3 regions of the Blastococcus sp. SYSU DS0669 genome follow, and region 2 is predicted to be linked to each of the others. Evidence: riboswitches for the same ligand, from Rfam matches in the RefSeq annotation. Region 2 holds a riboswitch; each other region holds the start of a gene.
The links. Region 2 has a riboswitch for S-adenosylmethionine ahead of ACI792_RS08925 (bifunctional o-acetylhomoserine/o-acetylserine sulfhydrylase). Riboswitches for the same ligand answer to the same signal wherever they lie in the genome.

Region 1: it holds a riboswitch for S-adenosylmethionine, as region 2 does, so the genes downstream of both, thrC (threonine synthase) here and ACI792_RS08925 (bifunctional o-acetylhomoserine/o-acetylserine sulfhydrylase) in region 2, are expected to answer to the same signal.
Region 3: it holds a riboswitch for S-adenosylmethionine, as region 2 does, so the genes downstream of both, ACI792_RS04090 (putative leader peptide) here and ACI792_RS08925 (bifunctional o-acetylhomoserine/o-acetylserine sulfhydrylase) in region 2, are expected to answer to the same signal.

What each region holds. Positions count from the first base shown of each region.
Region 1 is NZ_JBJHAE010000001.1:442,688-452,842, forward strand. It holds gene groL (chaperonin GroEL) at 137-1,762, opposite strand; gene ACI792_RS02100 (cold-shock protein) at 2,000-2,200, opposite strand; gene thrC (threonine synthase) at 2,374-3,675, opposite strand; SAM riboswitch class I at 3,688-3,822, opposite strand; gene ACI792_RS02110 (HAD family hydrolase) at 3,881-4,702, shown strand; gene ACI792_RS02115 (ABC transporter permease) at 4,811-5,677, opposite strand; gene ACI792_RS02120 (alpha/beta fold hydrolase) at 5,764-8,601, opposite strand; gene ACI792_RS02125 (LytR C-terminal domain-containing protein) at 8,703-9,815, opposite strand; gene ACI792_RS02130 (DUF3263 domain-containing protein) at 10,142-10,155, opposite strand, start outside.
Region 2 is NZ_JBJHAE010000006.1:90,668-100,822, reverse strand. It holds gene ACI792_RS08955 (ABC transporter substrate-binding protein) at 1-897, shown strand, start outside; gene ACI792_RS08950 (EamA family transporter) at 931-1,902, opposite strand; gene ACI792_RS08945 (STAS domain-containing protein) at 1,946-2,392, opposite strand; gene ACI792_RS08940 (thioesterase family protein) at 2,594-3,379, shown strand; gene ACI792_RS08935 (mechanosensitive ion channel family protein) at 3,536-4,432, shown strand; gene ACI792_RS08930 (hypothetical protein) at 4,429-4,914, shown strand; SAM riboswitch class IV at 5,003-5,118, shown strand; gene ACI792_RS08925 (bifunctional o-acetylhomoserine/o-acetylserine sulfhydrylase) at 5,162-6,454, shown strand; gene metX (homoserine O-acetyltransferase MetX) at 6,456-7,532, shown strand; gene ACI792_RS08915 (YdeI/OmpD-associated family protein) at 7,572-8,171, shown strand; gene ACI792_RS08910 (threonine aldolase family protein) at 8,176-9,246, shown strand; gene ACI792_RS08905 (cysteine desulfurase-like protein) at 9,272-10,155, shown strand, end outside.
Region 3 is NZ_JBJHAE010000002.1:322,227-332,381, forward strand. It holds gene ACI792_RS04085 (methionine ABC transporter ATP-binding protein) at 1-774, opposite strand, end outside; gene ACI792_RS04090 (putative leader peptide) at 912-986, opposite strand; SAM riboswitch class I at 993-1,087, opposite strand; gene ACI792_RS04095 (NAD(P)/FAD-dependent oxidoreductase) at 1,943-3,412, shown strand; gene ACI792_RS04100 (alpha/beta fold hydrolase) at 3,427-4,311, shown strand; gene ACI792_RS04105 (hypothetical protein) at 4,538-4,705, opposite strand; gene ACI792_RS04110 (hypothetical protein) at 4,717-5,961, opposite strand; gene ACI792_RS04115 (restriction system modified-DNA reader domain-containing protein) at 6,308-6,682, opposite strand; gene ACI792_RS04120 (hypothetical protein) at 6,642-7,172, opposite strand; gene ACI792_RS04125 (hypothetical protein) at 7,169-7,771, opposite strand; gene ACI792_RS04130 (PD-(D/E)XK nuclease family protein) at 7,764-8,474, opposite strand; gene ACI792_RS04135 (DEAD/DEAH box helicase family protein) at 8,539-10,155, opposite strand, start outside.

The DNA of each region.
Region 1 (10,155 bases), on a different contig from region 2:
CCGGCGGCGACAACCCCGGAGACGCCGACAGGGGCGGCCCCGCCGAAGCGGGACCGCCCCTGCTGGTGAGGCCGTGGAACGGCCTCGTCCAGAGGCTCACCCCGAGCGTGCGAGGGGTGAGGAGGACGAGGTCCTCTTAGAAGTCCATGCCGCCCATGCCATCGCTGTTCGGCATGGCCGGAGCGTTCTTCTCCGGCTTGTCGGCGATGACGGCCTCGGTGGTGAGGAAGAGCGCCGCGATGGAGGCGGCGTTCTGCAGCGCCGAGCGGGTCACCTTGGCGGGGTCGATGATCCCGGCGGCGACCAGGTCCACGTACTCGCCGGTGGCGGCGTTGAGGCCCCAGCCGGTCTCCGAGTTGCGGACCTTCTCCGCGACGACGCCACCCTCGAGGCCGGCGTTGATCGCGATCTGCTTCAGCGGCGCCTCGAGCGCGACGCGCACGATGTTGGCACCGGTCGCCTCGTCACCCTCGAGCTCGAGCTTGTCGAACGCGACGGCCGTGGCCTGCGCGAGGGCGACGCCACCACCGGCGACGATGCCCTCCTCGACGGCCGCCTTGGCGTTGCGCACCGCGTCCTCGATGCGGTGCTTGCGCTCCTTGAGCTCGACCTCGGTCGCGGCACCGGCCTTGATGACGGCGACGCCACCGGCCAGCTTGGCCAGGCGCTCCTGCAGCTTCTCCCGGTCGTAGTCGGAGTCCGACCGCTCGATCTCGCTGCGGATCTGGTTGACCCGGCCGGCGATCTGGTCGGTGTCCCCGGCACCCTCGACGATCGTCGTCTCGTCCTTGGTGACGACGACCTTGCGGGCACGGCCCAGCAGCTCGAGGCCGGCGGTGTCGAGCTTGAGGCCGACCTCCTCGCTGATGACCTGGCCACCGGTGAGGATGGCGATGTCGCCGAGCATGGCCTTGCGGCGGTCGCCGAAGCCCGGCGCCTTGACGGCGACGGACTTGAAGGTGCCACGGATCTTGTTCACGACCAGGGTCGCGAGGGCCTCGCCCTCGACGTCCTCGGAGATGATGGCCAGCGGCTTGCCCGACTGCATGACCTTCTCCAGCAGCGGGAGCAGGTCCTTGACCGAGCTGATCTTCGAGTTGACGACGAGCACGTACGGGTCGTCGAGGACGGCCTCCATGCGCTCGGCGTCGGTGACGAAGTAGGGCGAGATGTAGCCCTTGTCGAAGCGCATGCCCTCGGTGAGCTCGAGCTCGAGCCCGAAGGTGTTGCTCTCCTCGACGGTGATGACACCTTCCTTGCCGACCTTGTCCATCGCCTCGGCGATGAGCTCACCGATGGCGGGGTCGGCAGCGGAGATCGACGCGGTCGCGGCGATCTGCTCCTTGGTCTCGACGTCCTTGGCGGTGGCGAGGAGGTACTCGCTGACCGAGGCGACGGCGGCCTCGATGCCCTTCTTCAGGGCCATCGGGTTGGCGCCGGCGGCGACGTTGCGCAGACCCTCGCGGACGAGCGCCTGGGCCAGCACGGTGGCGGTGGTGGTGCCGTCACCCGCGACGTCGTCGGTCTTCTTGGCGACCTCCTTGACGAGCTCGGCCCCGATCTTCTCCCAGGGGTCCTCGAGCTCGATCTCCTTGGCGATGCTCACACCATCGTTGGTGATGGTGGGCGCGCCCCACTTCTTCTCCAGAACGACGTTCCGGCCACGGGGGCCGAGCGTCACCTTGACGGCGTCGGCGAGGGTGTTCATCCCTCGCTCGAGGCCGCGGCGTGCCTCTTCGTTGAACGCGATCATCTTGGCCATGTGGTGATGTCCTCCGAGCGTGGATCGCTGCACGGCCGGTTGGTGCCCGCGACGGACGACACCAGCGGCGTGGACGCTCCTTCGGTCCACCGACCGGTGCCTCACCGTTCCGACCTGATTGGCACTCAAAGGGTACGAGTGCCAGAACCGAGTCTGGCACTCCACCCCGGCGGGTGCAAGGACGGACGGAGGCCCGGCCCCCTCGAGGGGGACCGGGCCTCCGGTGCCGCGGGTGTCTCAGGCGCTGCGGACGGCGTCGGCCTGCGGGCCCTTCGAGCCCTGGACGACCTCGAACTCGACGCGCTGACCCTCGTCGAGGCTCTTGTACCCGTCCATCTGGATGGCCGAGTAGTGGACGAAGACGTCCTGGCCGCCGTCGACGGCGATGAAGCCGAAGCCCTTCTCGGCGTTGAACCACTTCACGGTGCCCTGTGCCACGTGTGCTCCCACGTTTCGTGCGTGCGGACGGCCCCTCTGGATCGGGGGACCGGGCCTAGCTCTTCCGCCCGCATATCACGAACATGGAACTGGAACCGCGCGAGAAGGTACATCAGCACCCACCGGGTGCACGTGGTTCTCCGCCGCTGTGTTGCCGGATCGGGCGACGCGGATCAGCCGATGAGGCCGGCGGCCCGCACCGACTTCAACGACGGCTCCACCCGGTGGGTGGGGCCGACGACCGGCTCGAGCGGGTCGAGGGTCTTGAGCCCCTCGCCGGTGTTGAGGACGACGGTCTCCTTGGCCGGGTCGAGCTGCCCGCCCTCGACGAGCTTGCGCAGGACCGCGACGGTCACGCCGCCGGCGGTCTCGGCGAAGACGCCGGTGGTGCGGGCGAGGTCTCGGATGCCCTGCACGATCTCGTCGTCACCGACGCGGGCCACCGCACCCCCGGTGCGCCGGATGGCGTCCAGGGCGTAGGGGCCGTCGGCGGGGTTGCCGATGTTCAGCGACTTGGCGATCCCGGTCGGCTTCACCGGCTTGACGACGTCCCACCCGTTGTCGAACGCGGTGGCGATCGGGTCGCACCCGGCCGACTGGGCGCCGAAGATCCTCCACTCGGACGCCTCGACGATGCCGGCCGCGGTCAGCTCGCGGAAGGCCTTGTCGACCTTGGTCAGCAGCGAGCCGGACGCCATGGGGATGACGACCTGGGCGGGGATGCGCCAGCCGAGCTGCTCGGCGATCTCGTAGCCCATCGTCTTGGAGCCCTCGGCGTAGTAGGGCCGGACGTTCTGGTTGACGAACGCGGTGTCCTCGAACTCGTCGGTCTCGCCGAGCTCGCTGGTCAGCCGGTTGACGTCGTCGTAGGAGCCGTCGACGGCGACCAGCGTCTGGCCGTAGACCGCGGACTGGACCACCTTGCCGGGCTCGAGGTCGCTCGGGATGAAGACGAACGACGGCAGGCCGACGCGGGCGGCGTGCGCGGCCACCGAGTTGGCCAGGTTGCCGGTGGAGGCGGCGGCGATCTTGGTGTAGCCCAGCCCCTTGGCGGCGGTCGCGGCCAGGCTGACCACGCGGTCCTTGAAGGAGTGGGTGGGGTTGGCGGAGTCGTCCTTGACCCAGAGGCCGCCGGTGAGCCCGAGCTCGGCGGCGAGCCGGTCGGCGCGGACCAGCGGGGTCATGCCGGGGTCGAGCGTGACCCGGTCGGCCGGGTGCTGGCCCACCGGGAGCAGGGCCACGTACCGCCAGATGTTCTGCGGCCCGGCCTCGATCTGCTCGCGGGTGACGGCCTTCATCAGCTCGGGGTCGTAGTCGACCTCCAGCGGGCCGAAGCACTCGGCGCAGGCGTGCTGGGCGATGAGGCCGAACGTGGCGCCGCAGTTGCGGCAGACGAGCCCGCGGGCCGGACAGGGTGGCACCGGGCCGCCTGCGCTGGAGTCGGCCTGGGCGGAACCGGGAGCGGTGAGGGTCATGCGACGACTACCTCCTCATCTTCCCCGCTGCGGGCCGTCGAGCCGCGCGGGACGGAATTGGCACCTCCCGCCCGTCGCGCGGAGCGCTGCAGGCGGCGGTTGCCGGGGCTTCATCGGGCCGTGTCCCTCTGCCCCTCTGGATGAGTGAACGGCGTGGACTCTACCCAGTGGCGCGCGGCGCCCGACGGCCGGACAGGATGGCCCGGTGAGCGCGCGCGTCGTCTACACCGACCTCGACGGCACGATGGTGGGGCCGCGGGGCTCCTTCTGGCACACGGAGGGGCGGGAGCTGACCGACGGGCCGGCCGGCGCGCTGCTCGACCTGCACCGCGCCGGGGTGGCGTTGGTGCTGGTCAGCGGCCGCACCTACGAGCAGGTGGTGGAGGCCGCGCGCATCTTCGCGGCCGACGGCGCGATCGCCGAACTGGGCGCCACCATCGGCTGGGGCTCGGGCCGGAACACCCACCGGCTCCGCGGCGCGCTGCCCCCGCAGTACGGCGACCGGACGCCGATGGAGGTCATGGCCGAGCTCGGGATCGTCGAGGACCTGTTCGCCGAGCACCCCGGCCGGATCGAGTGGCACGCGCCGTGGCACGCCACCCACGCCGCGGACGCGCTCCTGCGCGGCCGGCTGGACCCCCTCGCCGTCGACGCCTGGCTGGCCGAGCGGGGGGCGGGCTGGCTGACGCTGAAGGACAACGGCTCGATCCAGCGGGCCTCCTGGATGGGGCTGGATGCCGACGCCGGGCCCCCGCGGGTCTACCACCTGATGCCGCGCGGCATCTCCAAGGGCGCGGCGATCGCCTGGGACCTGGAGCGGCGCGGCCTCTCCCCCGCCGACGCCGTGGCCATCGGGGACAGCGTCAGCGACCTGGAGATGGCGCCCGCGGTGGGCCGGTTGTGGATCACCGCGAACGGCGCCGCCGCCGACGGCATGGCCGACGCGCTGGCCGCCGTCCCGAACGCCTCGGTCACCGCTGACGCGATGGGCGAGGGCTGGGCCCAGGCCGTGCGGCAGAGCCTGTGACGCCGCGTCGTGCCGAGTGGGCCCCGGAGGGGTCCGCGCAGGCGCGACGCAGCGGCTCCACGCCGGCCGGGACGGCACCTCGCCGCGGTGTCGCCGGCAGGGCGACAGCTACGACGTGACGTCGCGGCGGGCGAAGTGCCGGAAGCCCAGTGCGGTGAAGACGGCGATGTAGACCAGCGACTGGATGACGCCGCGGAACAGGTCGCCGTCGTCGACCGGCGTCTGCAGCAGGTCGGTCCAGGCGAACTCCTCCGCCGTCGGGAACCAGTCGCGGATCGAGCCCAGCTGCTCGACCTGGTCGAGGATCGCGAAGACGACCATGGTGAACACCGCGCCGCCGACCGCGGCCAGCGGCGCGTCGGTGATGGTGGAGAACCAGAACGCCAGCGCTCCGACGACGAGCAGGTGGACGGCGAGGTAGCCGAGCATCCCGGCCAGCCGGAGCATGCCCTCGCCCTGGTCGATCCCCACGCCGACCGGCGTCCTGATGTCGCCGAAGCCGAAGGCGATGCCCCCGGCGACCACCGCCACCGCCGCGAGCGTGAGCAGCGCGGCGACGGACTGCACCAGCGCGGCCAGCCACTTCTGCCGGAGCAGGCGCATCCGCGGGACCGGGGTGGCCAGCGCGTACCGCAGCGACCCCCACTGCGCCTCCACGGCCACGGTGTCACCGAAGAACAGCGCGTAGACCACGACGAGGAAGAAGCCCGTGGTCGCGAACAGCACGAACAGGGTGAAGTTCAGCCCGCTCGCCGTCGCGACGTCCACCAGGTTGATCCGGGTGTTCTCCGCCGCCTCCTCGCTGGCGCCCAGCTGCAGCGCGGCGATGAGCACCAGGGGCAGCGCGACCATCAGCGCGAAGACGCCGAGGGTGCGCCGCCGCTTGAACTGGCGGCGCAGCTCGACCGACAACCGCAGCGTGCGCTCGGGCCGGTAGCCGGCGACCGCGCCGGTCGGCTGCACGTGCTCTGTCATGGCTGGACTCCGGCCTCGATCCGCTCCCCGGTCGCTGACGCTCCCTGCGAGGCCCCCTCGACCGTCGTCCTCGCGGGCGCCCGTCGTCACGACTCCCCCACCAGCGCCAGGAAGGCGTCCTCGAGCCGGCGTCGCGGCGTGAACTGCTCGACGGCGACCCCCGCGGCCACCAGCGCCTGCAGCACGTCGGCGCGCCGGGCGCCGTCGAGCTCGGCCACGAGGCCCTCGTCGGTGCGCCCGGCGGTCACCCCCGGCAGCGACGAGAGGACGGCGACCGCCCGGTCGGTGTCGGCCTCGTCGGCCAGGCCGACCAGCACCGAGCCGCCGGTACCGACGATCTCCTCCACGGTGCCCTGCGTGATCTTCTGCCCCTTCGCCATCACGACGACGTGGCTGCAGGTCTGCTCGATCTCGCTGAGCAGGTGGCTGGAGACGATCACCGTGCGGCCGGTGGCGGCGTAGGAGCGCAGCACCTCGCGCATGGCGTGGATCTGCGGCGGGTCCAGCCCGTTGGTCGGCTCGTCGAGGACCAGCAGGTCGGGCAGCCCGAGCATCGCCTGGGCGATCGCGACCCGCTGGCGCATGCCCTGGCTGTACCGGCGCACCGGCCGGTCGATGGCGGCGCCCAGCCCCGCGATCTCGATGGCCTCCGCCATGTGCGCGTCCTCGGCCGGACGTCCGGTGGCGGCCCAGTAGAGGGTGAGGTTGTCCCGGCCGGAGAGGTGCGGCTGCAGGCCGGTGCCCTCCACGAACGAACCGAGCCGGGAGAGCACGGGGGCGCCGGGACCGGCGGCGTGCCCGAAGATGCTGATCCGCCCCTCGGTGGGCTTGATGAGGCCCATCAGCATGCGCAACGACGTGGTCTTGCCGGCGCCGTTGGGCCCGAGCAGGCCGAGCACCTGGCCGCGCCGCACCTCGAACGAGAGGTCACGGACGGCGACGAAGCCGTCCTTGTAGGCCTTGGTCACGCCGGTGAACCGCAGCGGGACGTCCTCGCCGTCCGGCTCGACCTGGGAGATCTGCCGGCGCCGGCGGGCGCCCCACCAACGGGCGGCGAGCCAGCCGAGCAGGCCCAGGCCCGCGAGGACGGCGAGCAGCACCCACCAGCGGGAGGTGCCGGTCGTGGCCTCGCTGCGGCCGTCCACCTCGGGAGCGGCCAGCGTCGCCTCGCCCGCGGCGACGCCGTTGGGGGCGACGTCGGATGCGAGCCCGACGGTGTAGACCGCCGCCTCGTCGGGGAGCGCGAACGCCTGGTCGGTGGAGGAGACCAGCACGCGCATGGTGTGGCCGGTCTCGAACCGGTGCACGATGCCCGGGAGCGTGACGCTCACCCGCGTCGGCGCGGTGGGGTCGGTGGAGATCCCGGTGAGCGAGAGGGGGGCCACCAGCCCGCCCGGCAGGGTCGTCCCGCCGTCCGGCCCGACGTCGTAGAGCTTGGCGAACAGGGTGGCGCTGCCGCTGGGCGAGGCGACCGCGAGGTCGACCGTCGAGGCGCCGACGACCTCCACCGGGGCCTCCAGCGGGGCGCTGTCGAAGGCGGCGTACTGGCCGGGGATCTCCGCGGTCGTGCCGCCCAGCGCGGAGGTCAGCGCCCCGAGCCCCGGCACGGTGGTGAGCGCGGCGGGCGTGCCGCCGGCCGGGGTGACGACCGGCTGCACGGGGCCGGAGACGGTCACCGCGCGGCGGGTGGCCGGCTCCGCGCCGTCGAGGCCGGGGTAGGCCGCCGCCGCGACGGTCTGGCCGCCGCCCTGCACCGGGCCGACGGTGGCGCCGAGCCCGGTCGGTGCCGGGTACTGGAAGCCCGTGCCGGGGTCCTCGCCCTCCCCCCGCAGGTGCCAGTCGAACCAGCCGGCGACCTGGTCGCGGAGCTCCTGCGCCTGCCGGTCGGACGAGGAGGCGTCGTGGCCGCCGGCGAACCAGACCACCTTGACCGGCGTCCCGTCCGCGGCGATCCCGCGTGCGTTGGCGTCGGCCTGGCCGACCCCGAAGAGCGAGTCCTGGGTGCCCTGGACGAGCAGCGTCGGCACGTCGATGCGGTCGAGCACCCCGGCCGGGCTGCTGCGGTCGAGGACCGCGGCGACCTCCGGCGTGAGCGTGCCCGTGGCGGCGGCCGTCTGGTAGGCCTCGCAGACCTCGACGCGGAAGCGGCCGCAGGTGAGCAGCAGCTCGGCGGCCGCTGGGTCCTGCGCCGCCTGCGCGAGGAGCTCGTCGGGCAGCCGGGTGGGCAGCGCGGCGCCGCCCGCCCCGCCGCCACCGCCGAGTGCGTCGAGGAGGCCGCCGGAGGACGAACCGATGCCGAAGAACAGCCCGGACCACAGCCGCTTGTAGACCCCCGACCCCTCGGTCTGCGGGACCGCGGCGACCGTGTCGGCCTCCAGCTCGCCGGTCTGCGAGGGGAAGAGCGAGGTGGTCAGCGAGTGCCAGGTGATCTGCGGCGCGATGGCGTCGACCCGCTCGTCGTAGGCGGCGCCGAGCAGGGCCAGCGCGCCGCCGTACGAGCCACCGGCGACGCCCACCCGCGGGTCGCCGTCGGCGTCGAGCTGGACGCCGTCGCGCTCGGCGAGCAGGTCGAGCAGCGTGGAGAGGTCGGCGATCTCGTAGCGGGGGTCGTTGAGCCCGATCCGCCCGGTGCTCTCCCCGAAGCCGCGCGCGGAGTAGGTGAGGACGACGTAGCCGCGCTCGGCGAGGTCGGCGGCGTCGTCGGCCACCGACCGCTTGCTGCCGCCGAAGCCGTGTGCCAGCACCACCGCCGGGGCGGGCTCGTCGGTGTCGGGGAGGTACAGCGTCGTGTCGAGCTCGACGGCGTCCTCGCCGGAGCCCGACGGCACCCGGGCCTCCTCGGTCCGCAGCTCGGCGGCGCCCGCCGGGGGCGCGAGCACGAGCAGACCGGTGGGCAGGGCGAGGGCGAGCAGGGCGGCGGCCACGGCGCCCGCACCGGGGCGCGGGCGGCGACGCACGGGCCCTCGGAGGGGACGCACGCTGCCCCCAACGGCCGAGGGGCGGCGGGTGTTCCGGCCGAGCCGGTTCAGGGCTGCCAGTTGCCGGTGGCCACGATGACCAGCCCGGGCGCCGGGGCGTCGGTCACCTCGAAGAAGCGCGGCGCGGGGCCGGCGAGCTCGGGGAACTGGTCGATCAGCTGCAGCGCCGCCTGGCGCTGCTGCTCGTCGCCCTCGGTGAAGAAGACGGTCGTGGCCGAGACGTCGGTGCCCTCGTAGGCGCCCACCCCCGGCGACTCCCAGCCGCCGGCCGCCACGGCGCCGGAGATCTTCGCGGCCAGGCCGGTGACGTTGGTGGCGTTGAGGACGGTCACGGGGACGCGCACGGGGGTGGTGATCGCCGGCTCCACGACCACGGGCTCCTCCGGCAGCGGCGGCAGGGCCGCGGTGGGGACGGCGACGGTGGGGACGGCGGCCGGAGCCGGGACGGCGGCCGAGGCCTCCTCCTTCTCCGGGGCGGTGACCGTGTAGACGCCGAGGACCGCGCCGGCCACCACGGCCATCGCGACCAGGCCCATGAGCACGCGGCGCGGCTTCCGCTCGGGCTCGTCGTCGAAGATGACCTCGGGGGTGCCGTTGCGCTTCGCCGCCTTGCGGCGGGCGGCGTCGGCGGCCTGCCGCTCGGCGCGGTAGGCGGCGCGCCCGCCCTTGACCGCGGCGCCCGGCGCGATGCCGGCCGCCTCGAGGTCCTGGTCGTCGTAGCCCGGCTCGTCGTGGGCGAGGCCGCCGTCGAGGTCGTCGTCGAGGTCGGCCGGCTCGGCGCGGCGGGCACCGGCGCCCCGCTCCGGGATCGCCGTGGTGGCCGGCGCCTGCAGCACCTCGGGCGCGACCCGGGAACGGCCCGTCTCGTCGGTGCGCGAGGGCTTGGTCCAGTCGCCGTAGGAGGACGCCGGCGCACCCGAGGGGGTGGTCTGCCGCGGCACGCGTGGGACGAGCGGCGCCGGGGTGCTGCGTCCCACGCCGCGGGCGGGGCCGGTGGAGGCAAGGGGCTCGTCGTCCACGAGCACCCCCGCGCGGGCCGGGAGGATGGGCTTCGCCGCCAGCGGGACTGCCTGGACAGGCGCCTCGGCGACCGGCCGCGCGAGGGCGTCGGCGGGGCGCGACGGGGCGGGGACCTCGGCGGCGAGAGCCGGTGAGGGCACCGCGCGGAACGGTGCGGCGCTCGTCTGCGGCGCGATGACGGGAGCGGGGGCAGGGACGGCGGCCGCGCGCGGGCCGACCGGCACGGGTGGCAGGGGCAGCCGGGAGCGGGAGACCTGGCCGGGGCCGTCGACGGGCGCATCCACCGGGACGTCGCGCCGGAGAGCGGCGCGGTCGCGCCCGGGCGCGGTGGGGTGGTCGCTCAGGCCGGCGCCCGGGAAGGAGCCGTCCGGGGCGTCGGTCCTGCGCCGCCCAGCGGGCGCAGACGCGTTCCCCTGAACCAGTCCGTCACTGCCTGACGCGGCGTGCCTGCCCACGGTGACCGAATCTAATCCATGTCAT
Region 2 (10,155 bases):
GGCGGCTGGCAGTTCACCGACGACCGGGGCACCACCGTCGAGCTCGACGCCACCCCCGAGCGCGTGGCGGGCCTCAACGACGTCGTCTCCTCGCTGTGGAACTACGGCGTGAAGCCGGTGGCCACCTTCGGCCAGACCTCCACCGCCGACGACGTGGCCTTCGAGGGCAAGGACCTCTCCGACGTCGAGATCGTCGGCGAGAGCTACGGCCAGATCGACCTCGAGCAGCTGGCCGCGGCGGAGCCGGACGTCATCGTCACCAGCGTCTACCCGACCGACTCCGAGGGCACGATCGACGAGACCCAGCCGCTCTACGGCTTCGAGAGCCTGGAGCAGCAGGAGCAGGTCGCCCGGATCGCGCCGATCATCGCGATCGCCTGGACGGGCTCGGCCGCCGACGTCATCGACCGCACCGCCGAGCTCGCCGAGGCGCTCGGCGCCGACATGGAGGGCACGGAGGTCACGCAGGCCCGCGAGGAGTTCGAGGCGGCCTCCGACGCGCTCACCGAGGCCGCGGCCGGCGGCATCACCGTGCTGCCCGTCGCCGCCTACGCCGCCGAGGGCTTCTACATGGCCAAGGCCCCCGACGACCCGTCGCTGCGCATGTACGCCGACCTCGGCGTCCAGTTCGTCGACCCGGGCGGCGAGGGCTACTTCTGGGAGACCGCCGGCTGGGAGGACGTGGGCCGGTACCCCAGCGACGTCCTGCTGTACTCGCTGCGCGGCGCCATGACGCCGGAGGAGATGGCCACGCAGCCGACCTACACGCTGCTGCCCGCCGCGCAGGCCGGCCAGGTGCACCCGTGGAAGTACATCGGCATGGACCACGCCGCGCAGGCGGAGTACATGGAGGAGCTCGCCAGCTGGCTCGCCGAGGCGGAGGACGTCACCCCCTGAGCGGCGCCACCCCTCCGAGGCCCCGGTCCCGCGTCACGTCGACAGCGGGGCCGGGGTCTCCGGCACCGGGGGCGCGGACGGCGTCCGCCCGGTGCGCGCGGTCTGGGCCAGCGCGATGCCGGTGAGCACGACGATGCCGCCGGCGACCTGCCAGCCGGTGAGCACCTGCTCGACCCACAACCACGCGACGACGGAGGCGAAGACCGGCTCCACCGTCGCGACGAGCCCGGCGGTGGTGGGCGCCAGGTGCGGAAGCGCCGCGATCGACAGCCAGAACGGCACCGCCGCGCCCAGCACGACGATCCACCCGACGAGCAGCCAGAGCGGCAGCTGCAGGCCGCCCAGCGAGACCGGCACCGGCTCGGCGAGCACCCCGGCGTCGAACTGCCACCACGGGGCGGCGACGGCCCAGAACACCGCGGCCGCCACGAAGCTCCAGCAGGTGAGGGTGACCGGATCTCGGCTCACCGTGCCGCGCTCGCCGACCAGGTAGTAGGTGGCCAGGCAGAGCGCCGCACCGAACGCCGCCGCCACGCCGAGCGCGTCCAGCGAGCCGCCGCCCTGCCAGACCTGCGCCACGAGCACCAGGCCGGACAGCGACAGCAGCAGCGCCGCCCACAGCCGGCTGCGCACCCGTTCGCGGCGGACCCGCCAGACGTAGAGGGCGATGAACACCGGCGCGGTCATCTCGAAGACGAGCGCGATGCCGACCGGCAGCCGCCCGATGGCCACGTAGTAGAGGAACTGGGTCAGCGCCACGCCGACCACCCCGAAGACGGCGAGCAGCGGCAGCTCGCGGGGCCGCACCCGCAGCCGGCCCGGAGCGATGAGCGCGAGCACCGCGAGCAGCACGATCGCGGCGCCGGTGCAGCGCAGCGCCGTCAGCCGGGTCGGCGGGACGCCGGCCTGGAGCGCGAGCGTCGAGACGGTGCCGTTGACGGCGAAGAGGGCGGCCGCACCGAGGGTGAAGGCGTACCCGAGGCCGGGCCGGACGGTGCGGGGCACGCGCGCACGGTAGCGGGCATGGCCGACGGAGACACCTACCGGATCAGAACAGCGCGAGGTCCTGAGCGGGCGGGCAGGTCGCGGGGCCGGCCGCGACGAAGACGGCGTCCAGGCCGGTCACCTCGAACACCCGCCACACCGAGGGCTGCACGTCGCACAGCAGCAGGTCGATACCGCGCTGCTGGCACCAGCGGCGGACGCCGGTGAGCACCGAGAGGCCGGCCGAGCCGATCGAGGGCACCCCGCCGAGGTCGAGCTCGAGGACGGTGCAGCCCACCAGCGGGTGCCCGGCGACGAACGCCTCCAGGTGCGGAGCGGTGACCAGGTCGACGTCACCGTCGACCACCACCCGGGCGCGCCCACCCGCGCTCTCCCACGCAAGGCGCTGCGCGGCCGGCTCCGGGGCCGGGTGCGAGACCCACCAGGGCCGCCGCCCACCGGGCGGGCGCGCAAGACGCCGACTGCCGTCCCATTCGTGCGCTCGCACCATGCTGCCCCCTCGCGCCGACGGTCACCCCGTCGCCACGGAACGTACGGACGCCGATCCGGCAGGACAACGGTTTCCGATACCGGATCGGCCGGGTCGGCACGCCCGGCGGGCGCGCGGTGACGCCTCGCAGCCGTGGCACCACCGTACGGATGCCGGGACCCGGCGGCGGCGGGCAGGACCGGCGGCGGAAGACTCGGCCCCGTGGACGTTCCGGAGGCCCTCTACCTGCCCGACGGGGACGGCTTCGCCGCCACCGCCCTCACGATCGGCCCCTGGGACACGGGGTTCCAGCACGCCGGGCCGCCGGCGGCGCTGCTCCTGCGCGCCGCCGAGGAGGTCAGCGCGATCGAGGGCGGGCAGACCGTCCGCCTGGCCTACGACATCCTGGCGCCCGTGCCCGTCGGCCCGGTGCGGGTGCGCACGTCGGTCGTCCGCCCCGGCCGGCGGATCGAGCTGGTGGAGGCGGTCCTCGACGCCGGGGGCGCGGCGCTCATGCGGCTGTCGGCCTGGCGGATGCGCTGCCGGGACGACGCCGCGGCGGAGACCGAGCAGCCGCACCCGGAACCGGCCGGGCCGGAGGGGAGCCGCGCCGAGCGTGCGGCGTTCTTCAGCAGCGAGGTGGCCTACCACCGGGCGCTCGACTGGCGGTTCGCCGCCGGCACCTTCAACGGGCCGGGGCCGGCGACGGCGTGGACCCGGCCGGAGTGCGCCCTCGTGGCCGGGGAGCCGATGACGCCGCTGCAGCACCTGCTCGTGATGACCGACGCCGCGAGCGGCATCTCGGCGACCCTCGACTGGACCCGGGCGACGTTCGCCAACGTCGACCTCACCGTGGCCCTGCACCGGCCGCCGCGGGGTGAGTGGCTGGGGATGGACGCCACGACCGTGCACGGCGGCGCCGGGGCGGCGCAGTGCTTCGCCGTCCTGTTCGACGCCGACGGCGCGGTCGGCCGGTCCAGCCAGTCGCTGTTCGTCGAGCCACGGTGAGCCCGGCGTGAGTCATCTCTCCGCAACCGCTGCGCCGCAGGTCAGCGGCGTGCCCGGCCGTTCCGGACGCGCGCCGCGGCGGCTCGGGCTGGCATCGCCGTCCGGCGGTGAGCATGGTGGGAGGGTCGCTTCCCCCGACGAACGGAGTGCCGCCACGTGGACGCGTTGAGAGACGTGCTGGACTGGCTGGCCGGGCGCGGTCTCGAGGTCGTGCTGATCGTGCTCGGGTCGGTGCTGCTCGCCCGCTTCGTCGGCTGGGTCGGCGACAAGATCACCGACCGGATCGACCGGAACTCCACCGGCGGCGACGCGCTCGTCCGGTCGGAGGCCGCCAAGCACCGCCACTCGCTGACCCAGGTGCTCACCTGGGCCCTGGTCGTGCTCATCTACTCGATCTCGGTCTTCTTCATCCTCGACCGCCTCGGCATCCCGGTGACCGGCCTCGTCGCGCCGGCGACCGTGCTCGGCGTCGGTCTGGGCTTCGGAGCGCAGCGCATCGTCGGTGACGTGCTGGCCGGGTTCTTCATCATCACCGAGCGCCAGTACGGGTTCGGGGACGTCGTCTCGATCCAGGTGGTCGGCGGGGGCGACCCGGCGAACGGCACGGTCGAGGACGTCACGCTGCGGGTCACCCGGATGCGCTCGCCCGACGGCGAGGTCGTGACCATCCCCAACGGCCAGATCGTCAAGGTCATCAACCTGTCCCGCGACTGGGCGCGCGCCGTCGTCGACGTCCCCCTGCCGACCACCGTCGACGTCAACCGGGCCAACGAGGTCCTGCGCGGGGTGGGCCGGGAGGCGTTCCGCGACCCGGCCATGCGGCCGCTGCTGCTCGACCCGCCCACCGTGATGGGCGTCGAGACCCTCGGGTTGGACGAGGTGAACGTGCGGGTGGTCGCCCGCACGCTGCCCGGCAAGCAGTTCGAGGTGGGCCGGGACCTGCGCGCCCGCATCGTCCAGGCGTTCCGCAGCCAGGGCATGCAGGTGCCGCCGCCCACGACGGCGCCCCTGGCGCAGGACGGCGCGACGGCCGTCCAGGAGGGGGTCCGGTGAAGACACCCGACGAGCGCCGCGACCCGGCCGCCCGCGCCTCCGAGGAGCCCACCGTGAGCACCGCCCCCGCCGCCGCGCCGGGCTCGCCCGCCGACTCGCCGTCGCCGGCGCCGCGGCACGGCTGGTGGGCGTCGATCCCCCGGCACCTGGGCCGCGCCCGCACCTCCACCGTCGTGCTCGCCATCCTCTTCGTGGCGGTCTTCGCCCTCTGGCTGAACGTCAAGCCCCCTGCGCAGGGCGCGCCCGCGACCGGGGAGACGGCGGTCACCGAGCCGACCGACCCGGCGGGCACGACGGAGCCCACGCAGACGGAGGAGACGCCGCCGACCGAGGAGCCGGTGACGACGACGCAGCAGCCCGAGCCGACCACCTCGCCCTCCGCGCCCACCACCACCGCGCCGGGCACGACCACCACGGCGCCGGAGACGCCCGCCCCCGCGCCGACCGGCGGCACGGGCGAGGAGACCGCGCCCGGCTCCTAGGACCGTGGGCCGCTGTTTCACGTGGGACATCGCTGCCCGAGTCCGGGCGGGTGTGCGTCGCCCGGCGGAGCGTCCTAGGATCACGTCGGCTCCTGAGAGGCAGCGCGAAGCACCTGGCTGGCTGCCCGGCAACCTCAACTCCGTCTGAGGTGCTCCAGGGGAAGAGCCGGCCGGTCGGCGCCCCGCCCCCGGCAAGGACGGAGCTCCCGTGCGCCGCGGGATCTCCCGCGAGCGAAGGAGACGGCGCATGACCGACCCGCAGAGCTGGAGCTTCGAGACCCGGCAGATCCACGCCGGCACGAGCCCCGACCCCACGACCGGCGCCCGCGCGCTGCCGATCTACGCGACCACCGCCTACCAGTTCCGCGACACCCAGCACGCGGCGGACCTCTTCGCGCTGGCCGAGATGGGCAACATCTACACGCGGATCATGAACCCGACGCAGGATGCGCTGGAGCAGCGCGTCGCGTCGCTGGAGGGCGGCGTCGCCGCGCTCGCCGTCGCCTCCGGCCAGGCCGCGGAGACCCTCGCCATCCTCAACCTCGCCGAGGCCGGCGACCACCTCGTCGCGTCGGCGTCCCTGTACGGCGGCACGTACAACCTGCTGCACCACTCGCTGCCGAAGATGGGCATCACCGTCTCCTTCGTCGAGGACCCCGACGACCCGGAGAACTGGCAGTCCCTCGTGCAGGAGAACACCCGGGCCTTCTTCGCCGAGTCGATCGGCAACCCGAAGGGCGACATCCTCGACATCGAGACCGTCGCCGGCGTCGCCCACCGCAACGGCGTCCCGCTCATCGTCGACAACACCATCGCGACGCCCTACCTGGTCCGGCCGCTGGAGTTCGGCGCCGACGTCGTCGTCCACTCGGCCACCAAGTACCTCGGCGGCCACGGCACCGTCATCGCCGGGCTCATCGTCGACGGCGGGTCGTTCGACTGGACCGGCGGCCGGCACCCGATGTTCACCACCGCCGACCCCACGTACCACGGCGTCGTCTACGCCGACCTCGGCGCACCGGCGTTCGCGCTGAAGGCCCGGGTGCAGCTGCTGCGCGACCTGGGGCCCGCGGTCTCGCCGTTCAACGCCTTCCTGGTGGTGCAGGGCATCGAGACGCTCTCCCTGCGCATGGAGCGGCACGTGCAGAACGCGCAGCGGGTGGCCGAGTTCCTCGAGGCCCACGACGCCGTCGAGCGGGTGAACTACCCGGGGCTGCCGTCCTCGCCGTGGCACGCCGCGCAGCAGAAGTACGCGCCGAAGGGCGCCGGCGCCGTCCTGACCTTCGAGCTGCACGGCGGCGTGGAGGCCGGCAAGCGGTTCGTGGAGGCCCTGGAACTGCACAGCCACGTCGCCAACATCGGCGACGTGCGCAGCCTGGTGATCCACCCGGCCTCGACGACGCACTCCCAGCTCACCCCCGAGGAGCAGCTGACCACCGGCGTCACGCCGGGCCTGGTGCGCCTCGCCGTGGGCCTGGAGGGGATCGAGGACATCCTCGCCGACCTCGAGGCCGGCTTCCGCGCCGCCAAGTCCGCCTGACGTGGGCGGGTGGGCCGAGGGGGATCCGGCGGGCGGCCGGCGCTTCCTCGACCTGCCCGCCCCGTTCGAGCTGGAGCGCGGCGGCAACCTGCCCGGCGTGCGGATCGCCTACGAGACCTGGGGGACGCTCGCCCCGGACGGCGGCAACGCCGTGCTGGTCGAGCACGCGCTGACCGGTGACAGCCACGTGGTGGGCGACCGCGGGCCGGGGCACCCGACGCCCGGCTGGTGGGGCGGCGTCGTGGGCCCGGGCGCCGCGCTGGACACCGACCGGTTCTTCGTCGTCTGCGCGAACGTCCTGGGCGGCTGCCAGGGGACGACCGGGCCGTCGTCACCCGCGCCGGACGGGCGAGCGTGGGGCTCGCGCTTCCCGGAGATCACGGTCGGCGACCAGGTCCGGGCCGAGGCGGCGCTCGCCGACGCGCTGGGCGTCCAGCGCTTCGCCGCCGTCGCCGGCGGCTCCATGGGCGGCATGCGGGCACTGGAGTGGGCGGTCCGGTTCCCCGGGCGGGTGGCGGGGCTGTTCTTCCTCGCCTCCACCGCCGTCGCCTCGGCCGACCAGATCGGCACGCAGACCACCCAGCAGGCGGCCGTGCGCGCCGACCCCCGCTGGCGCGGCGGGGACTACCCGCCGGGCGACCCGCCGGCGGACGGCCTCGACGTCGCCCGCCGGATCGCCCACCTCACCTACCGCAGCGCCGCGGAGCTCGAGGCGCGTTTCGGCGCGCGCCTGCAGGAGGACGGCCGATTCGCCGTCGCCTCCTACCTGCAGCACCACGGGGCCAAGCTGACCCGCCGGTTCGACGCCGGGAGCTACGTGGTGCTCACCGAGGCCATGAACAGCTGGGACGTCGGCCGGGGCCGCGGCGGCGTGGAGGTGGCGCTGGCCGGCGTGACCGCCCGCGCCCTGGTCGCCGGCGTGGACAGCGACCGGCTGTACCCACCGGAGCAGCAGCAGCGGGTGGCCGACGCGCTCGGCGTGCCGCTGCGGCTCATCGGCTCGCCCCACGGGCACGACGGCTTCCTGGTCGAGACGGCGGCGGTCGACGCGCTGCTGCGCGAGCTGCTCGCGGGCTGACGGCGCCCGGTTGTCGCACCCGGGGGCCAGGATGGCGGCGTGCCGACGCCGACGGACCTGCCGATGCTGCCGTTCCCCGACCAGCCCGCCTTCGAGGCCTGGCTGGAGGCCGAGCACGCCACCGCCCCGGGGCTGTACGTGCAGATCGCGCGCAAGGGCTCGGGCATCCCCTCCCTCACCTCCGCCGAGGTCGTCGAGTCGGCGCTCTGCTTCGGCTGGATCGACGGGCGCGGGCTCCGGCTGGACGACTCCTACCACCTGCTGCGGCTCACCCCGCGCCGCCCGCGGAGCGTCTGGTCGCAGAAGAACGTCGCCACCGTGGAGCGGCTGATCGCCGAGGGACGGATGCGCCCGGCCGGACTGGCTGCGGTGGAGGCGGCGCGGGCCGACGGCCGGTGGGAGCGCGCCTACCCGGGCGCGGCCACCATCACGGTGCCCGACGACCTCGCCGCCGCTCTGGACGCCGAGCCCGGCGCGCGGGCCGCCTTCGACGCCCTGGACGGGCAGAACCGCTACGCCGTCCTGTGGCGGGTGCACACCGCCGCCACCCCCGCCGGCCGGGCGAAGCGGGTCGCGGCCTGCGTGGAGCGGCTGGCCGCGGGCCGCCCCTTCCACCCCCCGCCCGGCGGGCGAGACTGACCGGGTGGACGACGACCTCCTCGCCCTGCGCGATGCCTGCACCCGCGCGCTGACGGGGCACGGCGACTGGCGCCCGGCCGACCTGCTGGCCACGGTCCCGCCCGGCACCGCCCCCGACCGGTACGGCGAGGGCGGAGTGGTCAGCGAGCTCGAGGCCGAGGTGGCGGAGCTGCTCGGGTTGCCCGCGGCGGTGTACCTGCCCAGCGGCGTCATGGCCCAGCAGGCGGCGCTGCGGGTGCACGCCGAGCGGCGCGGCCGGCGCACCGTCGTCTGCCACCCCGAGAGCCACCTGATCCGGCACGAGGAGCAGGCGTTCGAGCGGCTGCACGGCATGGTCCTGCGCCCGGCGGGCGACCGGTACCGCCTGCTGTTGCGGGCTGACCTCGACGCCGTCGCCGAGCACCCTGCCGCGCTGCTGGTGGAGCTGCCGCAGCGCGACCTCGGCGGACCGCTGCCACCGTGGGACGACCTGGTCGCGCAGGCGGCCTGGGCGCAGGAGCGCGGCGCCGCCGCCCACCTCGACGGCGCCCGGCTGTGGGAGGCCTCGGCCGGGTACGACCGCACGCCGGCCGAGATCGCCGGGCTGTTCGACACCGTCTACGTCAGCTTCTACAAGGGCATCGGCGCGCTGGCCGGCTGCTGCCTGGCCGGCCCGGCCGACGTGGTGGCCGAGGTCCGCGAGTGGCGGCGCCGGCTCGGCGGCACGCTCTTCGGGCTCTGGCCGGGCGCGGCCTCGGCGCTGGCCTGCCTGCGCCGGCGGCTGCCGCTGATGCCCGCCTACCTGGCCCGCGCCCGCGAGGTGGCCGACGCCGTGCGCGACCTCCCCGGTGTCACCGTCGTCCCCGACCCGCCGCAGACGCCGATGCTGCACCTGCTGCTGCGCACCACCCCGGAGACGTTCACGGCGGCCGCCCGCCGGCTCGCCGCCGAGCAGGGCCTGTGGACCTGGCCGCAGGCCGCGGTCACCGGCGACCCCGGCGTCGTGCGCGTCGAGCTCGCGGTCGGCGACGCGACGCTGGCGCTCCCCGTCGAGGAGGCGCGGACCGCCGTCGCCGCCCTGGCGGGGGACGCCTGACGGGCGGCGGCTAGCGTCGGTGACCATGGGCTTCGACGTCGCCGCGCTCCGCGCCTGCTTCCCGTCGCTGGCGAGCGGCACCGCGCACTTCGACGGCCCCGGCGGCACCCAGGTGCCCGAGGCGGTGGGCCGGGCGGTGGCCGCGACGCTGACCGCGCCGATCAGCAACCGCGGCTCGGTGACCGCCGCCGAGCGGCTCGCCGACGAGACGGTGCTCGGCGCGCGCTCGGCGATGGCCGACCTGCTCGGGGTCGACCCCGGCGGCGTCGTCTTCGGCCGCAGCGCCACCGCGCTCACGTTCGACCTGGCCCGCACGCTCGCCGCCGGCTGGGGCCCCGGCGACGAGGTGGTGGTCACCCGGCTCGACCACGACGCCAACATCCGGCCCTGGGTGGTGGCGGCCGAGGCCGTGGGCGCGACGGTGCGGTGGGCGGCGTTCGACCCGGCCACCGGCGAGCTGACCGGCGACGACGTCGCCGCCGTGCTCGGCGACCGCACGCGGCTGGTCGCGGTGACCGGTGCCTCCAACCTGATCGGCACCCGGCCGCCGATCGAGGAGATCGCCGCGCGGGTGCACGCGGCTGGCGCCCTGCTCGTCGTCGACGGCGTGCACCTCACCGCCCACGCGCCGGTCGACGTCCCCGCGCTCGGCGCCGACGTCTTCCTCTGCTCGCCGTACAAGTTCCTCGGCCCGCACTGCGGCGTGCTCGCCGCGGACCCGGCGCTGCTGACGACGCTGCACCCGGCCAAGCTGCTGCCGAGCTCGGACGCCGTCCCCGAGCGCTACGAGCTCGGCACGCTGCCCTACGAGCTGCTGGCCGGCACCACCGCGGCGGTGGACTTCCTCGCCGCCCTCGGGGACGGCGGCACCCGCCGGGAGCGGCTCGTCGCGGCGATGACCGCGGTCGA
Region 3 (10,155 bases), on a different contig from region 2:
CAGGGCGCCGTCGTGCCCGGCACCGGCGTCCGCGACCGGTGCCGGGAGCAGGGCATCGCCCAGCGGGGAGCCCGGCCGGGTGAGGACGTCGGCCAGCCGGCCGCCGTCGACCACCCGCCCCCGGTCCAGGAGCACGGCGCTGTCGCACACGGCCTTGACGACGGACATCTCGTGCGTGATCAGGAGGACCGTGAGGCCGAGCTCGTCCCGCACCCGGCGCAGCAGCTCCAGGACACCGGTGGTGCTGGCCTGGTCCAGCGCGGACGTGGCCTCGTCGCAGAGCAGCACGTTCGGGCGGACGGCCAGCGCGCGGGCGATCGCCACGCGCTGCTTCTGGCCGCCGGAGAGCTGGGCGGGGCGGGCGTCGGCGCGGTCGCCGAGCCCCACGAGGTCCAGCAGCTCGCCGGCCCGCCGTCTGCGCTCCGTCCGGCCCACGCCCGAGAGCTCCAGCGGGTGCTCCACGTTGCCCGCCGCGGTGCGCGAGTCGAGCAGCTCGAAGTGCTGGAAGACCATCCCGATGGAGCGCCGCGCCTGCCGGACCTGCTCGTCGGGCAGCTCGGTGAGCACCTGCCCGTCGACGGTGACCGAGCCCGACGTGGGCCGCTCCAGCAGGTTGACCAGGCGCACCAGCGTGCTCTTGCCCGAGCCGCTGGGGCCGACGACGCCGGCGAACTCGCCCCGGGCCACGGACAGGCTGACGCCGTCGACGGCGACGACCTCGCCGGCCCGCCCGCGGGCGGGGAAGACCTTGCGGACGTCCTTCAGTTCGATCACGGGATGCGGTCCTCGGGGATTGAGCAGGCACGGGCGGGCGGCGACGCCGGCGACGGCGTGGCGGCCCGCGGTGCGTGGCGGCTGGGGCTGCACGCCCGCCGTCGAGCAGGGCGGGCGTCGCTAGGAGGCGGGAGGCCTCAGCGGCACATGGCTGTGCCGGTGCGGCACAGGTCGACGTGCCGGCGGGCCCACGAGAGCAGCTCGTACCGCATGGTGTTCCTCCATCGGTCCTGGCAGTAGCACCCGCGCCCGCCGATGCGGGGGGTTGCTGCGACGTCGACGAGCCAGGTCTCTCAGCCGCTCCGGATGGTTGCGGGGCCGAGTCTACGGAGCGGATCAGAGGCTTTCCCGTCCGCGACCTGCGACGTCACTCACACAGCAGATCTGCAGCCGGTGGGCGGGCCGGCGCCCGAGCGTGGTCCGCGATCCCGACCACCCCGACCGAGGAGCAGCCATGTCACGCTGCTCAGCCCGCGGGTCGGCCTGGCCGCCTGCGGTACCGGTTCCGGCGGCTCGTCCGGCGCTGCCGGATCGTCGGCGTCGGCGACCACGGCGTCCGGCGAGATCCCCGACGAGACCGCCGGCCCCTACCCGGGCGACGGATCCAACGGGCCCGAGTCCTCGGCGCAGGCCCGGTTCGCCGGGCCGTACGACCCTCCCTGGCGGGACCGGCGGCTCCTAGCATTCGCCCATGACTCGGAAGCCACTGCGGTGTCGGTTCGGTTTCCACTCCTACGTCCAGCGACACCCGGGCAGCGAGCGGCCGTCGGGACCGGACGACAAGATCTGCCGGCGGTGCGGGAAGCGCACCGGCGCCCCGTTCGGAGACGTACCGGGCGCCGTCCTCGGCGGTGGCGGTGTGGGTGGCTTCTGATCAGGCGCCTCGGACCCGTGGCCGCGTCACCGCCGGATGAGACCTCGCGCCCGATCCGGCCTGCATGGGCCCGATCGTCACGCAGGCCCCTCGATCCGGCTACGTGCGGCCGGCTGCACCCGAGTGGTCGTTGCGCCGCCCCGGAGCCGCCGTCTCACCGAGCGTCTCCGCGCCTCTCCGTGACGGTGAGGACCACGCGGACGGGCGGTGGTGCGTGGTAGGAGGCCTGTCACCGCCTCCGGGCCCGTGCCAGGCTGCCGCCTCGGGACCGGCTTCGCACCGGAGGAGGGCACCATGGCTGTTCCGGGTGGTCAGGAGCAGGCAACGGGCCGTGCGGTGGTGGTCGGCGGCAGCATGGCGGGGTTGCTGGCCGCGCGTGTGCTCGCCGACCATTTCGAGGACGTCGTCGTGGTGGACCGGGACACCCTGCCCGACGGGACCCAGCACCGGCGCGGCGTGCCGCAGGATCACCAGTTCCACGTCATGCTCGCTCGGGGCCTGCGGCTCATCGACGGCCTGCTCCCGGGATACGTCACCGAGCTGCGGGCGGCCGGCGCCGTGCAGATGCGCGTCCCCAGCGACATCCTGATCCTGACGCCGGCGGGGTGGCTGGACCGGGGGGCGCCCGGCTGGGAGGTGGTCTCGGCCAGCCGTCCGGTGTTCGAGACGACGGTGCGCCGCCGGGTCAGGCAGCTGCCCGGGGTCGACGTCCTGGACGGCCACGAGGTCACCGGTGTGCGTCCCGCTCGGGACGGCAGCGGTGTCACCGGCGTCAGGGTGCGTCCGGTGAGCGGGGCCGGATCCCCGTTCGAACTCCCGGCCGACGTGGTGGTCGATGCCGCCGGGCGGGGCTCTCGAGCCGTGGCCTGGTTGCGGGAGCTGGGTCATCCCTCCCCACCGGTGACCGAGGTGGACCCGAAGATCGCCTACGCCACCCGGGTCTTCCGGATGCCGGACGGCTTCAGCGCTGATTGGAAGGCGGTGATGCTCTCCTCCAAGCCGCCGTCGATCCCACGCACGGGCTACCTGTTCCCGATCGAGGACGGGCAGTGGATGGTCTGCCTGATGGGCGCGGCCGGCCAGCACCCGCCGACGGACGAGGACGGCTGGAGGGCGTTCGCCCGCAGCCTGCGCCACCCGGTGATCGCGGATGCCGTCGCCGACGCAGAGCCGGTGTCGCCGATCCGGGCCCACCGCGGCACCACCAACCGGCTGCTGCGCTTCGAGAAGATGGCCCGCTGGCCGGAAGGACTGATCGTCCTCGGAGACGCCGCCTGCGCGTTCAACCCGATCTACGGGCAGGGGATGAGCGTGGCCGCGGTCGCCGCCGACACCCTCGGCAGCCGCCTGCGGCAGCACCGGCGAGATCACCGCGCCGACGACCGAGCCGGCCTCGCGGCCGCAACGCAGCGGGCGCTGGCGCGCGCGATGGCGGCTCCCTGGATGCTCTCCACCGGGGAGGACCTGCGGTTCCCGACGACCACCGGCGCCCACGCCGGCGCCGCGATGCGCGCGCAGCACCGCTACCTGGACCGCGTGGTGGCCGCCGCGACCCACGACCCGGCGGTGGCCGATGTCTACGTCCGACTGCTGGGCATGCTGGCGGCACCGACCGCCGTCTTCAGCCCGCGAGTCCTGGCCGCAGCGGCCCGCGCCGGCGCCCCTCCGGACCACGACCACCGCGCGGTCATCCCGCCTCCTTGGCGGGCGGCCGAGTCCACATCCGCCGCGACCGGGCCCACGTCGGCTCACGCCCGGCACTGAGCGAGGACGCTCCCGTGACGACGCTGACGCGGTTGGCCGAGGTCGGGCGCTCCGAGATCGCCGTCGCCGGCGTCCCCACGTCGTTCCTGCACGCCGGCCAGGCCGATGCCGACGAGGCCGTGGTGTTCCTCCACGGCAACCCCGGCCCCGCCGAGGACTGGCGCCGGCTGGTGTCCCGCACCGGCGCCTTCGCACGGGCGGTGGCTCCGGACATGCCGGGTTTCGGCGAGTCCGACAAGCCGGACCGGTTCGTCTACACCGTGGACGGCTACGCCCGGCACCTGCAGGTGTTCCTCGACGAGCTCGGCATCCGCCGGGTGCACCTGGTCCTCCACGACTTCGGTGGCCCCTGGGGCCTGACCTGGGCGGCCGACCACCAGGAGCAGTGCGCCAGCCTGACACTGGTGGACATCGGCGTGATGCGCGACTACTCGTGGCACTCGTTGGCGCGGATCTGGCGCACGACCGGGCTCGGCGAAGCCTTCATGGCCACGACCACCCTCCCCGCCATCAAGGCACACCTCCGCCGGGGCAATCCGCGCGGGATGCCGCTGGACGCGGTAGAGCGCATCTACCGCGCCTCCCGGGACAGGGCTGCCTGCCGGGCCGTGCTCCGGCTCTACCGCGCGACCGACCTCGCTGCGGTGTCCGAGGACCTCCACCGGAGGCTGCGGGGGTTCGACCGCCCGGTCCTGGTCCTCTGGGGTGCCCGGGACCCGTACACACCTGTCCGCTGGGCCGAACGGCAGCGGGAGACCTTCCCACGGGCGCAGGTCGTCGTGCTGGACGACAGCGGGCACTGGCCGATGCTCGACAACCCCGTCGCCGTGGAGCAACTGGTCACGGAGTTCTTGACCGGCGCGACCGCACCCGGACGCGCGGAGGGCCCGGTCAGCTGACCGGGCCCTCCGTGGTGCAACAGGGGTGGTGGTGTGGTGGGGTCTTCGTAGATCGGCGAACCGCGAGGTCGGGGCATCCGTTTCTACGAACGACCCGAGCGGTTTGCACCCTTCGGCCTTGAAATCAGCACCCGTGCAGGTCAGGCAGTGTGCCCCTGGCCCGACTGCGGCCATGTCCGGTAGCGCGGACCTCTCCCGAAGAGGCAGGAGGACTGACGCTGTGTCCCTACGCCGTCGCCCGACTCTTGCCGACCTTCGTCGCCGGACTCACTAGCCGGGCGCGATCCTCACCGTACTTCCGCGGCGACTGCTGGACTGTCACGTTGCGCTTGCCCTCGATCGTGGTGATACGGACGATCGGTTTGCGAGCTTTCATGCTCTTGAAGATGCGCACGTCATCCCCTCCTAGTTGCCCTCAACCGAGCTACCCGGTGTTCTACCCCGGACTGCTGACAACCTCGCAGCAAGGAGGAGCAGCAGCGTAGCTGCTGATGTGCTCCATGCCCCGAGACACCACAGCAAGTTGAAGTAGGGCTCGTGCAGCTGCCCGACAACACTGCCCGCCGCTGCGGTCAACAGCAACGCGCAACCTAGAACAACCGCTCGGAGGGGAAAGAGGAGCCGGGCTTCGAGGATGTTCTCACCGGAGCGCGAGAGGAGTGCCAACACGATCGCCGGCGCCGCTAGCAGCAGGGCCGCGGCTCCGTCGCCCGCATCCCGCAGCGCCTCGGGCGCGCCAGGGAGTACCTGCTCAAGAACGAAGATGACGGCGGAGAAGAGTGAAACCAGGAGGGCGGTAGCCCGCAGACCAGGGAACGGCACCGCGAGCTGAAGGCGTGCCCGCGGCTCAAGCGGCGGCTGGTCCGGGTAAGACCCGTGGACGTGAGCAACGGGGTCCACTGTGAGGTCCTGCCCGGCAGGGGCGCCTCCCGCCTCCCGCGGCGGAAGCTCAAGTCCGGTGGAGGTCAACCCCGGCGGGGCGTGTACCTCCAGGTGGTACGACGCCGCCCACGAAGCCCCGTGAGCCTCAAGCGAGTACTCCGCGCTACTGAACCCGAAGGCGGTCAACACCCTGTTCAGCCACGTGGTGTTCGCCTCTGGGACCGATCGCCAGTGAAATGAGTACTTGAGGATCTGACGCGTCCCCACGTCGTTGGCTGGAAGAAGCACCAGCATCAGGAAGTTGTCGGCCAGGTCTCGGACGAGGTCCCCTACCGCCGCTGGGACGGCTTGGGGATCGAAGACTTGCACACCGTCAACCTGCCCGGTGCTCAGGAGGTCCTCGGCCTGAAGGGCGGCTGCCGCTGGCGCTCCCTGCGCAATCTCGGCCAAGCTCTTCACCAGCTGCCCGGGCAAGGGATCCGTGACCTGGCTCAAGGCATGGCAGAGCGCTGCCCACGCGACTTCACCGTTCTGGGCTGTGTTGGCAACCGGCAAGGATGCACCGCCGCTGTCACTGACATCCAGCGAGCGCATGACGGCCTTGCTGATCATGGCGATCGGCACGAGTACTTGCCCTTTGACGAACTCGATCGAGGGCAGCACCCGTTCGCTGGCCTCAGCCGCCAACCCAGGCTCCGGCGGCGGAGTGCAGTCAAGAGAGACCCTGCGCCGCCCCCGCTCCCCCTCCAGGAGGCGGAGGCTGTCCACCTTCCGATGGCACCAGGTCTGCGATGCCCAGATGGCATCAGCAGCCGCGCGCCCCAGTTGAGGATCCGGCCGGGGACTTCCTGCTGCTGTCACCGCCGTGCCAGCGGCATCAGCCGACGACCATGTCCAGCAGAACCTCAACTTGCTATCTCCCCGTCCCGTTGCGTTCCGCGCTGCCCTTGCCCCACGGCGCAGCGCGCTTGCGAGATGCAGCGGCACCGGCACGGGATGGCCACAACCCATCGATCTTGATCACGATAAGGGGCTCCAGTGACAGCCCGGTGAGATCACCGGTAAGGGGGCGGTTCGGTCTCCTCAACCGAGTTCGGGCGCCACTCGCTGCTGTTCAACGGGTTGCCGGCCCTTGCTCCTGAAGCCAGCGGGCGCGCACGGTAGCCAACGGCACGCGGCCGGTGGGGCGGTCGACCGCCCAGAAGTCCCAGCCGTTGGCCGCGAGGCCGCCCTTCGCTTCGCTGGCCGCCTTACTGGGACTGGAATGGGGCCTGCCGTTGTACTCAAGGGCGCCGTCGGCACGTAGCAGAGCCGTAGCGGGAAAGACGCCGTTCGTCGAGGTAAGCGTCTCCCCCTGGCTGAGCAGGCCGGAATCGAGCAACTGCTTGACGGTGATTCCGTAGAAGCGGCTGCTGCGGGTCTTCGCCGCCGGCCGGACGGCCGACTGGTCATCGGGGGTCTCGGTGTCGTAGCCGAGGAGGCGCAGCACGGCGCCGGATCGGGGGAACGACGCCCTCCAACGCCACGCGTTCATAGGGTGGCAGCGTCTCGTCGCTGGGCCGGTTGCCGTTGTGCAGGCGGGTGTTGGCCGCCGCGTCGAGCAGGTCGTACAGCCGGCCCTCCAACCACCCGACGTGGGCGCTGTTGAACCTGAACGTGGTGTCGCGCCGGATGAGGAGCGCCCGGCACCAGTGGTCCCTCGCCTTCAGGTGCTGGCCCAGGCGTGTTCGTACGCCTGCCGGTGCCTTGCCGACGTAGGAACCCCAGGTGCCGTCGGAGTCATGTCGGTCGAGCAGGACGTAGGTTCCCGGCACGTCCCAGCTGGCGGTCAACGCGGCAACGGCTCCGCGGTCGACGACGGCCATCGCCAGCGCGGCCGTGGAGTCGTAGATCAGCGCGGGAGCGGCGGGGGCGTCCGGCAGCAGGACTGACAGCGGTAGCTGGTCGGCGGCACCAGGACTTGGCGCGGCCGCGGTCATCGGTCCTGCACCGGCTGAGCCGCGGCGGTGTGTAGATCGTCGAGGGCCGGGACTGCGGCGTCCCACAGCTCGCGGAAGCTCGTCAGGATCTCCCGGGTGAGCGCGTCCGGGTCCAGCGGTGCGCCGCTCGCAGGCTGCACGTAGCGCCAGAACGGGAACGTCCGACCCGAGGACCCCTTGAGCTGTGCCCGCACCGGCCGCATGGCCTCGCTGAGCTGCCGTCGGCGTTCCTCGTCGGCCGCGTCTGCGGGGAGACGCACGGCGACGTACGGCCATTCGTTCGGTCCCGGTGTGAGCAGGCGGGCACGCTCCCACTGGATGGCGACGCTGACGTCCGCGGTCCCGTTGTGCTGCCAGGCCAAGCGGCGCAGTCCCGCCCTGGGCCAGGAGCCGGAGTCCAGGTCGTTGGTCTCCAGCTCGGCATCGAACTCCTCTGCCAGCTCTTCCAGCTGCGCAGCGACACCGACGAGGTGCTTGTCCAGCAGCTGGCGACCTTCAGCGCGCAGGGCAGCCCAGGTCTCGATGTCGTGCCGGTGGTCGAGGTAGAACCACGCCTTCGCGTCGGCATCTTCCCGGGTGGGGACGATCGGGTCAGACACGGTGGTAGGCCTCCAGGGTGGTGATGTAGTCGTGGACGCCGGGTGCCGCCCCGGTCATCGAGTTGACGGCCGCGCGGGCGAGGTCGGCGACCTGCTCCCAGGTGAGCGCTCGCCACTGGCCGCGGCTATCCACGGCGGTGGTCGGCAACCGTCGGCCTCGGGTGAGAAAGACGAAGCAGGGGGCCGGCTCGTTCCGCCAGTGCGCGTACAGGCGGTCCAGCTGTCGGTCTTGTTCGACCGCGAAGGTCTTGGCCTCCACCACGATCGTCCAGTCGCTGCCGTAGACGACGAGGTCGGCGCGAGTTTCCACCCGCTGTTCCTCCAGCACCACCCGCACGCCGGCGTCCGTACCGGAGCCGTCGATCCCGAGGTGGTCAAGCAGTCTGTCCAGCGCAGCTGGGCCCAGGCCGTGGTGTCCGTCCGGGCGCAGCAGCCACGCCAGCCCCGCGGTCATGGCGAGTTCTCGGTACTGCTGATCGAGGGCCGCGAGCAGCGTCCGCGGACCGCCCCGCCAGCGGCCGGTTTGCACGAGGTTCCGCTGCGTGTCCCGCAGCCGGTCCAGGCTGCTCGTCCAGTGCGTCACCGCGCTGGCGCCCTTGGCGTCCTCGGCGGCGACGATGGCCTCCCACGCCATGGTCAGCGTCGCGTGGAGCGGCTCCCAGGCGTGCACATCATCGAGGGCGTCTTGGCCGGGCCCGGTCACGTGTGCTGCTCCCTGCGACATGGTCAACTGCTCACTCCTGCTCGATGGATCAGTGACCCCGCCGTCACGCGACCGTGACGTCCGGAAGAGCACGTTCCCTCACCTGATGAAGAACGGTCACGATGCCGTCGACCTCGTCCTCGGTGAAGATCGAGTCCGGGCCGTGCGGTGCGCTGTCGGTGAACGGTGATTCGTAGAGGCGGCCGATGTCCATGACCCCGTTGGCGGTCAGGTGCTCGACGATGAGCTGGACGAACCGGATCTGGTCGGCCGAGTACGCGCCGTCGGACAGGTAGCGGTCGAACGCGGTGGTCGCGGCCTCGCGGTCGAGGCCGACCAGGGAGCGGATGAACAACCCGAGTCCGTGGGACTCCTCGCGGGCGCGGGCGATGTCGGCCTCGCTACCGGCGCCGGACTCCACCAGCATCGCCTCCAGCGACGCCAGATCCTCCGGCGTGAGCTGGAGGTTGCGGCGCAGCCGCTGCAGGGCCAGGTGGTCCTCGTGGTCGCGCAGGTAGGCGCGGGCCTTCGCGCGGAACCGTTCCCAGTTCGTTCCGGGGGTGACGCCGGGCAGTTCGATGACGCTGCTCTCGCCGAGCTCGTCGGCGAAGTTCGAGTAGACGACGGCGCGCCGGGACTTCTCCACGAACCGCACGAGCGCACGGATTCGGCGCCGGGCGAGCTCGAGCATCGGGAGGGTGACGTCGACCCACCACTCGTCGCCGGACAGCTCCTCGAGCAGCTGCTCCTGCGCCTTGACCGAGGGAATCGCGGTCTGGCCAAGCAGCGCGGCGGTGATGTCCTGCACCTGCGTACGCAGCCGCTCGAACAGGACGGCATCGCCGTCGAGCCGCGCCAGCTGTAGCCGCAGCAGGATCAGGTCGAAGCGCTTGGCATCCTCGTCGTCGTCCCGCTTGGTTGAGGGCAGGCCAGCGAGGTGGTGCGCGATGTCGCCGGCCTTCTCCTGGGTCAACTGGTGCCAGGCGTCCCAGTCGGAGTACGTCTCCACCCATTGCCGAGCCGGGCGGACCAGGAAGTTGTCGACGTTCATGCCGACCACCACCTCGTGCAGCGCCCAGGCCACGTCGACGCGCAGGCCGCGCTCGCTGACCTCGCCATGGCCGACCTCCGGCTGGTGGCCGGCGCCGGTGCTAGCGCCGGCCTGGTCCAGTGCAGTGAGCAGCCCCAGTCGGGCTTCGAACAGCCGCTCGGCGAGCGACTTCTGCAGCGACCCGCCGGAGTCGGGCAGGTTCTGGCTGAAGAACTCGAGGTTGCCGCAGAAGTCGAAGACGTAGAAGTTCTTCTTGTCCTCTCCCGGTCCGTAGAGGTCGGAACACAGCCGGGTGCCGCGGCCGATCATCTGCCAGAACTTGCTCTTGGCGCGGATGAGCTTGAAGAAGACGAGGTTGACGACCTCGGGGACGTCGATGCCGGTGTCGAGCATGTCGACGGAGATGGCGATGTGCGGCGCCTTGTCCTTGCTCGAGAAGTCGTCGATGAGGTTCTGGGCGTAGGTCACCGAGTGGGTGATGACGCGGGCGAAGTGGCCGGCGTACTCGGGGTAGTTGGCATCGAAGCGCTTCTGAATGAAGTCAGCGTGGGCCTGGTTCTTGGCGAAGATGATGGTCTTGCCGAGCCGGTCGCCACCGGCGACCTTGTGGCCGTCCTTCATGAGAGTGGC